Regions from separate parts of the Streptomyces sp. NPDC008163 genome, predicted to be linked through region 2. Evidence: riboswitches for the same ligand, from Rfam matches in the RefSeq annotation. Region 2 holds a riboswitch; the other holds the start of a gene.
What was found. Region 2 has a riboswitch for cyclic di-AMP ahead of ACFZAT_RS19920 (transglycosylase family protein). Riboswitches for the same ligand answer to the same signal wherever they lie in the genome.

Region 1 (5,381 bases), on a different contig from region 2:
CTCCTGGACGTCGCGCCTGCCCATGGACTTGCCGCGGGCGATCACGTAGATCAGCACGCCCAGATAGGGCAGTACCAGCGCCAGGATCAGCCAGCCGGCCTTGGCCCAGCCGCTCAGGTCATCGCTGCGGAAGATGTCCATGATGACCCGGAAGAGGAGGAAGAGCCACATGATCCAGAGGAAGAACCAGAGCATCGTCCAGAACAGGTTGAGCAGGGGATAGTCGTCCATCGTCCACTCCCGGAGCCGCATCGGACTGGCTGAATCTGAAAACAGTCATATCACCACATTCACCCCATTGCCCGTCGGTGTGAGCCGGGGGGAGGAGGGGTGCGCGGGCCGAGGTGCCCGGGGCGTGGTCATGAGGGCCCCGAACATGACGTAGAGTTGGGTTCACCGACGCGGGGTGGAGCAGCTCGGTAGCTCGCTGGGCTCATAACCCAGAGGTCGCAGGTTCAAATCCTGTCCCCGCTACTGAAGGATCAGGCCCGGCACGCAGACAGCGTGCCGGGCCTGATGCGTTGTCGGCTCAGATGGGTTTCGCCCCTTCGGCGGCCGAGGATTCGCCCGGTGGCCGGGCGGACGCGAGGCTGGGGGAGGTGCGCGGCACGGCCGTGGCTGCACCGGGCAGGAGACCGCAGGTGAGGAAGTGGGAGCGACGGTGGCGAGAGCTTGACGGCGTGGGTGGCCGCCGCTTCGTCCGGCTGCTGCCGGCCGCGATGATCGTCGTGGGGGTGGTCTTCGACTACTTCACCCCGCCGGCCTTCACCGCCGTTCCGATGTTCGCCGCCGCCCCGCTGATCGCAGCGCCCTTCTTCGGCCTCGGCGCCACCCTCCGGATCGGACTCGCCGGGGTCGTCGCGATCGCCGCGATGCGGCTCGCCACCGGGGACCTGCCGGGCGTGGTCCCGTTCATTGAGATGCTGACCGTGCTGACGGTCGCCTTCCAGGCCGGGGTGATCAACCGGGTCGTGCGGCGCGGGAACGAGCAGCTGGCGTCCGCCCGGATCATCGCCGAGACGGCCATGCGGGCGGTGCTGCCGACGCCGCCCGAGCGGATCGGCGGTCTCCAGGTGGCCGCGCGGTACGAGGCGGCGCAGGCCGACGAGTTCGTCGGGGGAGACCTCTTCGCGGCCGCTGACACCCCGTACGGTGTACGGCTGGTACTGGGCGATGTGCGCGGGAAGGGGCTGGAGGCGGTCGGCGCCGTGGCGGTGGTCATCGGGGCGTTCCGGGAGGCGGCCGAGCAGGAGAAATCGCTGGAGGGCGTGGCGCAGCGGCTGGAGCGCGCGCTGGCGCGCGAGTCGGTACGGCGGAGCAATCTGGACGCGTTCGAGGGGTTCGTGACCGCCGTGCTCGCGGAGATCCCGCCGGGCGCCGAGCGCGTACGGATGGTGAACCGCGGCCATCCGGATCCGCTGCTGCTGCACGGGGACGGCGCGGTGGAGGCGCTGACGCCCTCGGAGCCCGCGCTTCCGCTGGGCATGGACCTGGGGGTGCGGCCGGACCGCTCGGACGAATGGGAGCTGCCGGCCGGCGGGACGCTGCTGTTCTACACGGACGGCCTGTCGGAGGCCCGTGACGCCGACGGTGTCTTCTACGACCCGGCGGAGCGGCTGCGCGGTCGGCTCTTCCCCGGACCGGAGGAGCTGCTGTCCGCGCTGACCGACGACGTACGGCTGCATACCGGGGGCGAGTCGACCGACGACATGGCGCTGCTCGCGGTGGCCCGGCCGGCGAAGGGGCAGCCGGACCGGCGCAGGACGGTGAAGATCGTCAAGCGGGGTGACACGCTCAGTGACTGAGGTGCGCCGCTCCGCATAACAGTTGACGCAACGTCAGAAAACGCGTAGTGGCCGAACGTCGAACAACTCGCCCGATTCCACCCGGTTGTGTCCCGTAAGTCCAGGCCGGGCGTGTGAACGATCAGTGGGAACAGCTTGGAATCGGAGCTGTCTGTCTATTAACGTTCGATAACGCAGCGCGGTTGTCCCAGCCGTCGTCAGGACGGCGCCGCGCGCGTGCGCCGAATTCCGCAAGGGAACCGGGGAACCACCTACATGGGGTGAATCGGGCATCTTCGTCTTCACGAGAGGCGGAGGAACCCGTAGGAGACCTTCCTGCTCCGAACCCGTCAGCTAACCCGGTAGGCGAGAAGGAAGGAAAGGAGTGCGCCCGCGTGGCGTCCAACAAGCCTGCCCCCGAGTCACCTTCCCGGTTCGTGCCCGAGTACGGCGCCGACTTCGCATCCGGCCCCGGCACCGCGTACATCCCGGAACAGGGCGGCGACTACGCGACCGACCGGGGCAGCGGCTTCGACACCGGCGCCCACTTCGGCAGCGGCTTCCGCGACGACGCCGACTCCGAGCGGACCTGGGAGGAATGGAACCCCACCGAGGAGTCCGTCCGCCCCGTCCGTGGCAAGCACCGCGTCGCCAAGCAGCGCAATGGTCTGGCCCGCAGCTCCACCGTCCTCGGCGTCGGTGTCATCGCGGCCGTCGGTGCGGGTGGCATGGCCACCGCGCAGAGCAAGCCGCCGGTCTCCATCTCTCTTCCCGATTCCCTCGCGGACAATCTCCCCGACGCCAAGTCCCTTCCGGGCGTGGGCGCGTTGTTCTCCGGCGAGACCGCGGCCGAAGCCCCCGCGACCGCCACCGCCGCGGCCCCGCTGACCACCGCCGGCCTCACCACCGCCGAGGCGGAGCAGGGCACCACGGACGCCGGTGAGGCGCTGCGGGCCCGCATCCTCCAGCAGGCCGAGCAGCAGCAGGGCGCCGCCGACGCCGAGGCGAAGGCGGCCGAGGAGAAGGCCGCTGCCGAGAAGGCGGCCGCCGAGGCGAAGAAGCAGCAGGACGAGGCCAAGGCCAAGGCCGCCGCCGAGAAGAAGAAGGCGGAGGAGGAGGCGAAGAAGAAGGCCGAGGCCCTGCGTCTGGCCAAGCTCGCCGCCAGCTACGCCATTCCCACCTCCTCGTACACGATCACCTCGACGTTCGGCGAGGCCGGCTCGATGTGGTCCTCCGGCTACCACACGGGCCTCGACTTCGCGGCGCCCACCGGCACCCCGATCAAGGCCATCCACACCGGCACCATCAAGTCGGCCGGCTGGTCGGGCGCCTACGGCTACCGCACGGTGCTGGAGCTGGAGGACGGCACCGAGCTGTGGTTCTGCCACCAGTCCTCGATCGGCGTCACGGTCGGCCAGAAGGTCACCACCGGCGACACCATCGGCCGCGTCGGCGCGACCGGCAACGTGACCGGCCCGCACCTCCACCTGGAGGTCCACACCCCGGACGGCACCGGCATCGACCCGATGGCCTGGCTGCACGCCCGCGGCCTCACCGTCTGAGGTCTCTTACTCCGACGCCCCCGGCCCTTCCCCGCACGCGGCCTTCCGAACCCCGGCAGCCCTGACGCACCCCCCCCCCGACGTCAGGGCTGCCGGTTCGCGTGGTGCGGTCCACCGGACGTATGCGGCACGGACCGTATGTATGCGGCACGGAATAGCGAGCAGGCCCCGGGCCGTTGTTCCACCCATGACTTCACTGCGCACTCTCGGCCCGTCCGGGCTCCAGGTCTTCCCGCTCTGCCTCGGTGGAAACGTCTTCGGCTGGACCGCGGACGAGGACCAGTCCTTCGCCGTTCTCGACGCGTACGCGGCGGCCGGCGGCAATTTCGTGGACACCGCCGACGCCTACTCGCACTGGGTTCCCGGCAACGAGGGCGGCGAGTCGGAGACGGTCATCGGCAAGTGGCTCGCGTCGCGCGGCAACCGGTCCGATGTCGTGGTGGCCACCAAGGTCGGCGCCCTCCCCGGCTACAAGGGTCTCTCGGCGCCCACGATCAAGTCGGCCGCCGAGGAGTCGCTGCGCCGGCTCGGCACGGACCACATCGACCTGTACTACACGCACTTCGACGACGAGACCGTTCCGGTCGAGGAGATCATCACCGCCCTCGACGAGCTGGTGAAGGAGGGCAAGGTCCGCGAGATCGCCGCCTCCAACATCAGCGCCGCGCGGCTGCGCGCCTCGCTGGAATTCTCCGAACGCGAGGGCCTGGCCCGCTATGTGGCACTCCAGCCGCACTACAACCTCGTCTCCCGGGACACCTACGAGGGTGAGCTCCAGGACACCGCCGCCGACGAGGGGCTCGCGGCCGTCCCGTATTACGCGCTGGCCTCCGGCTTCCTCACCGGCAAGTACCGCCCGGGCACGACCGTGGACAGCGCCCGCGCCGGAAGCGCGGCCGGTCACCTGGAGTCCGAGCGCGGACAGCGGGTGCTCGCCGCGCTCGACACGGTGGCGCGGGACCGGGACGCCGAGATCGCGACGGTGGCCCTGGCCTGGCTCGCCTCCCGCGCGACGGTCGCCGCGCCGATCGCCTCCGCCCGCACGGTCGAGCAGTTGCCCGCCCTGCTGGCGGTGGCCGGGCTGCGGCTGTCGGACGAGGAGCTGTCGACGCTGACGGCGGCTTCGGCGTAGGGCCCGCGTTTCGCTCCGCCCGTACGGATCAGGCCGGCGGCCCGCCGGTGTAGGGCGGGCCGGTGCGGGGCCGTTGGCCGTAGGGCGGTGCGGTGCGGGGCTGTGCCGGATACGGGGCCTGGCTGCTGTACGGGTTCGGATTGCCGTTGTACGGGGAGGGGTTGCCGTAGGCGTACGGCGTGGGGCCGCCCGCGTACGGGGTGGGGCCGCCCGGGTGCGGCGTGGGGCCGCCCGCGTACGGCATGGGGCCGCCCGGGGGCGGTTGTCGGGGTGGCCACGCGGCTGTGTAGCCCGGTGGCCGCCGGTGCGTGGCGCGGGCCGCGTACGCGAGGGCGGGGCCCGCGATCTCACGGCGCTGCCACAGGTGGTGCAGCAGCTCCAGCTCGCGTGCCGCGAAGTCCGGGTCCGCCCTGCCCCGCCCGGCCTGCCGTCGCAGCGAGGCGAGGGACGTCGCGAACGCCTCGTACTCGGCGACCGCACGCGCCGCCGCACTGCCGCGCTCCTTCGCCTCCTTGGCGCGGACCCTCGCGTAGTCCGGGTGGTACGGGTGGCCGGAGGCGCTCACCGCGTACCGTCGGCGGGCCGCGTTCCTGGCGAGGGCGCGGGCCCGCATGGAGGCGAGGGCGCGGGGTTCGTCGGGGGTGAGCCAGCCGGCTTCGGCGTACGCGGGGAGTTCGACGGCCAGGGAGCGCAGCTCCTTGCGGCGGGCCCGGACCACCTGCCAGGTCACCAGGGAGAAGACCGGGACCATGAACGCCCCGTACACGATGTAGAAGCCATACCGGCCGAAGGTCGCCGAGCCGTTCCACAGGGCGTGCATGCCCATCGCGAGGACCAGGCCGAGCAGCGGAACGGCGATGAGCCGCACCCGGCGGCCGGGGGCGCTGCTCGCGGCGATCCCGA
Region 2 (5,381 bases):
CCTGGATGTCCACGTTGGAGTCGGCGTGCGAGCCGCCGTTCAGGATGTTCATCATCGGAACGGGCAGCAGGTGCGCGTTCGGGCCGCCGAGGTAGCGGAAGAGCGGGAGGTCGCTGGCCTCGGAGGCGGCGTGGGCGACGGCGAGGGAGACGCCCAGGATGGCGTTGGCGCCGAGCGAGCCCTTGTTCTCCGTGGCGTCCAGGTCGAACATCGCCTGGTCGATGAGGCGCTGCTCGGTGGCGTCGTAGCCGACGAGCTCCGGGCCGATCTGCTCGATGACGGCCAGGACGGCCTTCTCGACGCCCTTGCCCTGGTAGCGGTTGGGGTCGCCGTCGCGAAGCTCAATGGCCTCGAACGCGCCGGTGGAGGCGCCGGACGGCACGGCAGCACGACCGGTGCTGCCGTCGTCGAGGCCGACCTCGACCTCGACCGTGGGGTTGCCCCGGGAGTCGAGGATTTCCCGGGCTACGACGACGTCGATGGACGGCACGAGGCATCTCCTTCTGGGATATGACGCTGGTTGTGCAGGGTCACTTTGGCCTTGCGACAAGAGCCTAACCGGCCCGGCGGTCTGCGTCGGCCGACCGCCCGTCCCCTGGGACGAAAAAGGACCCAAGGGCGGGCATACCGGGGCGTAACGCCAAATATTTACTGGTCGGTAACTACAACAGTTGAACGGTGCACGAGCTGCGGACGCCCTGGACGCGGCGTGCCCCGGCCCGGCACACACGGGGGGAGAGTGCGTGCCGGGCCGGGGCGGCCTGAGCGATCAGCGAGGAGGGATCGCGGTTACTTCGTGAGGTGGAGCTGCTGACCCGGGTAGATCAGGTCGGCGTCCTCGACGATGTCCTTGTTCAGCTTGAAGAGCTGCGCCCAGCCGCCCTTGACGTGGCGGTCGGCGGCGATCTTGCTCAGCGTGTCACCGGCGACGACCTTGTACTCGCCGTCACCCTTGGCGACCTTCTTGCCGGTGGGGGTGGTGACCGTCTTCTTCGCGGACTTCTTCGGAGCGTCCGAGCGGTCGGAGCGGTTGGTGGCCGGGGCCTCGGTGCGCTCGGCCTTCTTCGGGGCGGCCTCCTGCTTGGCGGCACCGGAGCCGGTGTCGACGCCCGGGTCGACACCGTCGTTGGTCAGGTTGCCGGCACCGGCGCAGGACCAGGCGCCCGGGCCCTGCATGTCGAGGAGCTTCTCGGCGGTGGCGATCTGCTGGGCCTTGGTGGCCAGGTCGGCGCGGGGCGCGTACTGCGTGCCGCCGGCGGCGGCCCAGCTGGACTGGGAGAACTGCAGACCGCCGTAGTAGCCGTTACCGGTGTTGATCGACCAGTTGCCGCCGGACTCGCACTGGGCGACGGCGTCCCACGTGGCGACGGAGGCGGCGGAGGCGTTGGTCGCGCCCATCAGCGGCACGGCGACGGCGGCACCGGCGACACCGGCGAGCGTCGCGACACGGACGGCCTTGGAGGGGCGGCGGTGCTTGTTGCCCTTGCGGTTGAGCAGCATCGAGTCTTCTCCTCACCGACGCCTGCGAGGTGAGCTGTCGGGTTCGGGCCAAGTGAGTTGCCCGGCCGCGCTCCTGGCGCGACTTCACCCCTAGCCGGCCCCGATCCGTCTCCCGACGACCGGGCCCAGCGCCTACCTGGGTCCCCCGCTCCTGCCTACGGCGCTTTCGCGTCTGTTCCCTTCGACCGACGGCAGGATTCGGCGTGACGGTCGACGGGGCCCGCGGTGCGAGCGGTTCCGACCGTAATCACACCCACCGGTCATATTCAAAGAAGGACATACCGGATAATCATCCCGTAAGAGCATCCGAAGAACCCTCATTTGTGCAGGTCGGAACGGATGCGGCGGGACCTCCCGGACAAGCAGCGTGAGTTCACACAAAGAGACCCATGTCTCACTCGGTCAAAAGTGGGACATGGGCCTCTTAAACCACCCAAAGCACAAGGGGCTCTAACGGCTCATCCGGCGCTCTCGGCGGCCTTCTCCGGGGCCTGGTCCCCCAGGCCCAGATCGAGGTTCTGGCCGGGCAGGATGAGGTCCGGATCGGAGCCCACCTCGGCCTTGTTCGCCTCGTACAGCCCGGGCCAGCCACCGGGCAGGTCCTGCGCGTCGGCGATGGCCCAGAGGTTGTCGCCCGGCCGCACGGTGTACGTGCCGTCAGCCGGCCGCGTGGCGCTGCCGCGTGCGTCACCGTCACCCCGCGAGGCGTGCCGGCCCGCGTCGCGCCCGTCGGCCGTCCCGGCGGCGTCGTCGGCGGCCGGGGCACCCCGGTGCTTGCCGCCGTTCGCCCGCGCGTCGTCCGTCGCGCCCGCCGAGGGGTCCGCGGAGGGGTCGGCCGGGGGCGTGGTGGACGGGTCGGCGGAGGGGGACGGGGCGCCCGAGGGGTCGGCGGACGGGGAGGCGGAGGCGTCGGCCTTCTCCTCGGCGCTCTTGCCCGCGTGCTTGCCGGAGCTCTTGCCGGCCTTCCGGTCCGTGGTGGCCGCGCCGGACGCCTCGCCCGAGGGGGTGGCCGACGAGCCCGAGGACGCGTCGTCATCCGGGTCGGCGCCGAGACCGGCGTCGAGGCCCGAGTCGGCGCTCCGGGCGGGCTCGTCCGCCTCCGCGTCGCCGGGGTCCACGTCCGCCGAGCCCGCGGCCTTGGTGAGCCCGGAGATCACCGCACAGCTGGGCCACGCCTTGGGGCCCTTGGCGGCCAGGACCCGCTCCGCCACCGCGATCTGCTGCGAGCGGCTGGCGAGGTCGGCGCGCTCCGCGTAGGCCTCGCCGCCGTACGCCTTCCACAGCTCCGGCGTGAACTGGAGACCGCCGTAGGAGCCGTTGCCGAGGTCGGCGCTCCACATCCCGCCGCTCTCGCAGTCGGCCACCCGGTCCCAGGTCGCGGTGTCCGCGGCGTGTGCGCTTGCCGCGCCGAGCAGCGGGATGGCGATGGCCGAGCCGGTGACGCCTGCGGCGACCACGATGGCGGGTGCCTGACGAGGGCGGCGGTGTCTGCCGTTCGCGGAGCCCATGGGAGATGCCTTCCGTGTGACTGACAAGCGACTGGTGAGTCGAACGGTGAACCTAGCGAAACTCGAACGTGAGTCACAAGTCGATGCAGTAGAGATCACGCGAAAGTCACAGAGTTGACAGAGTGTCACTTTCGCCGGTGCGCGCCCCCGGCGTGAATTCCACCGGCAGGGTGCGCAGTCCGCGCATGATGAGTCCGCCGCGCCACCGCAAATCGCCCGATTCCCCCGCAAGTCGCAGGTCCGGGAGGCGTGTCAGCAGGGTGGCGAGCGCGGCCTGTCCCTCCAGCCGGGCGAGCGGCGCTCCCAGACAGTAATGAATGCCGTGGCCGTAGCCGAGGTGCTGATTGTCGCTCCGCGAGAGGTCCAGGGTGTCCGGTCCGTCGAACCGCTCGGGGTCCCGGTCGGCCGCCGCGAGCACCACGAGCACCGGATCGCCCTCCTCGACGCGCTGCCCTCCGATGGTCAGCGGCTCGGTGGCGAACCGCCAGGTGGCGAGCTCCACCGGGCCGTCGTAGCGCAGCAGTTCCTCGACCCCGGTGGCCAGCAGCTCGGTGTCACCGGCCGCCAGCGCGCGTTGCAGCCGCTCGCGCTCGGCGGGGTGGTTCAGCAGGGTGTGGACGCCATTGCCGATCAGGTTCACGGTCGTTTCAAAACCGGCGAAGAGCAGGATGAAGGCCATCGCGGCGGCCTCGTTCTCGGTCAGGTGCTCGCCGTGGTCGCTCGCCCGGATCAGCCCGGAGATCAGGTCGTCGCCCAGGTCCTCGCGCTTGCGGTGGATCAGTTCGAGCAGATAGGCCCGCATCTTCTTCACGGACCGGGCGACCCCGCCGCGCGGCCCCCCGCCGTGCCGGATCATCATGCCCGCCCAGTCCCGGAAGTCGTCCTGGTCCTCGCGGGGCACGCCGAGCAGGTCGCAGATCGCGTAGATGGGGAGCGGGAAGGCGAACTCGTGGATCAGGTCGGCCTCCCCCTTCTCCACGAACCCGTCGATGAGCCGGTCCGTCAGCTCCTGCACCCGGGGCGCGAACTGCGCGATGCGCCGGGGCGTGAACGCCTTGGAGACCAGGCGGCGCAGCCGGGTGTGGTCCGGCGGGTCGATGTTGAGCAGATGCGTCATCAGCTCGGCCTTGCGCTCCCCGGGGATGCCGGTCTTCCCCTTGGCGTGCGCGGGCTCGGCGTGATGCGCCGGGTTCTTGGACAGCCGGGGGTCGGCGAGGGCCTGCCGGGCGTCCGCGTACCGGGTGACGAGCCACGCCTCGACCCCGCTGGGCAGCGTGGTGCGGTGCACGGGACTGTGCTCGCGCAGCCAGGCGTACGCGGGGTACGGATCGGTGGCGAACTCCCAGGTGAAGAGCTCGGGCGCGGGCGGTACGGCGGCGGACGAGGTGTGGGCGGGGCAGCCGGCGGGTAGGGACGCGGCTTCGGCGGGGACCTCGGCCGAGCGGTCGGCGGGGCTGTCGGCGGGGCTGTCGTTCACTCCCCGACGTTATCCGGTGCCTTCCGCCGTCCGGATCGCGTCCCGGTACGCCCGTCCCGCGGCCCGCAGCGCGGCCTCCGGGTCGATGCCTTCCTCCTGGGCCCGCGCGGCGAGGGCGAGGAGGCGGTAGCCGATGTCCTCGCCCTCGGGGAGCGGCACGTCGAGTCCGGCGGTACGGACCCGGCCGGCGAGCTTCGCGGCGAGCGCCAGGGCGGGCTGGCCGAGCGGTACCCCGTCGGTGACCGATTCACGCTGCTTCTCGATGGCCTTGGTGCGCAGCCAGTGCGCGTGGACGTCCTCCGGGGTCTCGGCGGTCTCGTCGCCGAAGACGTGCGGGTGGCGGTGGATCAGCTTCTCGATGAGCGTGCCGGCCACGTCGTCCACGGAGAACGGCTCCTCACCACTTCCCGGAAGGCCTTCCTCCGCGATGCGCGCGTGGAAGACCACCTGGAGCAGTACGTCCCCCAGCTCCTCGCGCAGTTCCTCGCGGTCGCCGTTCTCGATCGCCTCGACCAGTTCGTACGCCTCCTCGATGGCGTACTTGGCGAGGCCCTCGTGGGTCTTCTGCGAGGTCCAGGGGCACTCGACGCGGATGCGGTCCATGACCTGGACGAGGTCGATGAGCCGGGCGCCCGGCAGGTCGTACGAACCGGGCAGCAGCTCCAGGTCGGGCATCCGCACCCGTCCGGAGCCGGCCAGCCGGGCCAGGCCGTCGGTGAGCGGCTGGTTGCCCGCGCCGCCGGTGAGGACGACCACGGTCCGGCCGCCCGCGCAGGCGTCCACGAGCTCCTGGGCGTCGGGGACGCCCGGGGTGACGGTGACGCCGGCCTCGCTCAGATACGGCAGCTGCGGCTGCTCCGGCTCGCTGCAGCGCACCTCGTCGGCGCCGTGCAGCG

Region 1: it holds a riboswitch for cyclic di-AMP, as region 2 does, so the genes downstream of both, ACFZAT_RS26235 (peptidoglycan DD-metalloendopeptidase family protein) here and ACFZAT_RS19920 (transglycosylase family protein) in region 2, are expected to answer to the same signal.

The regions. Positions count from the first base shown of each region.
Region 1 covers NZ_JBIBHG010000012.1:257,670-263,050, forward strand. Annotated here, with positions in the region: gene ACFZAT_RS26220 (SHOCT domain-containing protein) at 1-231, opposite strand, end outside; tRNA gene ACFZAT_RS26225 (tRNA-Met) at 401-474, shown strand; gene ACFZAT_RS26230 (SpoIIE family protein phosphatase) at 681-1,805, shown strand; cyclic di-AMP (ydaO/yuaA leader) riboswitch at 2,015-2,168, shown strand; gene ACFZAT_RS26235 (peptidoglycan DD-metalloendopeptidase family protein) at 2,180-3,346, shown strand; gene ACFZAT_RS26240 (aldo/keto reductase) at 3,534-4,478, shown strand; gene ACFZAT_RS26245 (PrsW family glutamic-type intramembrane protease) at 4,507-5,381, opposite strand, start outside.
Region 2 covers NZ_JBIBHG010000008.1:271,922-277,302, reverse strand. Annotated here, with positions in the region: gene eno (phosphopyruvate hydratase) at 1-490, opposite strand, end outside; gene ACFZAT_RS19920 (transglycosylase family protein) at 790-1,500, opposite strand; cyclic di-AMP (ydaO/yuaA leader) riboswitch at 1,505-1,673, opposite strand; gene ACFZAT_RS19915 (transglycosylase family protein) at 1,959-3,008, opposite strand; gene ACFZAT_RS19910 (cytochrome P450) at 3,115-4,485, opposite strand; gene ACFZAT_RS19905 (nucleoside triphosphate pyrophosphohydrolase) at 4,495-5,381, opposite strand, start outside.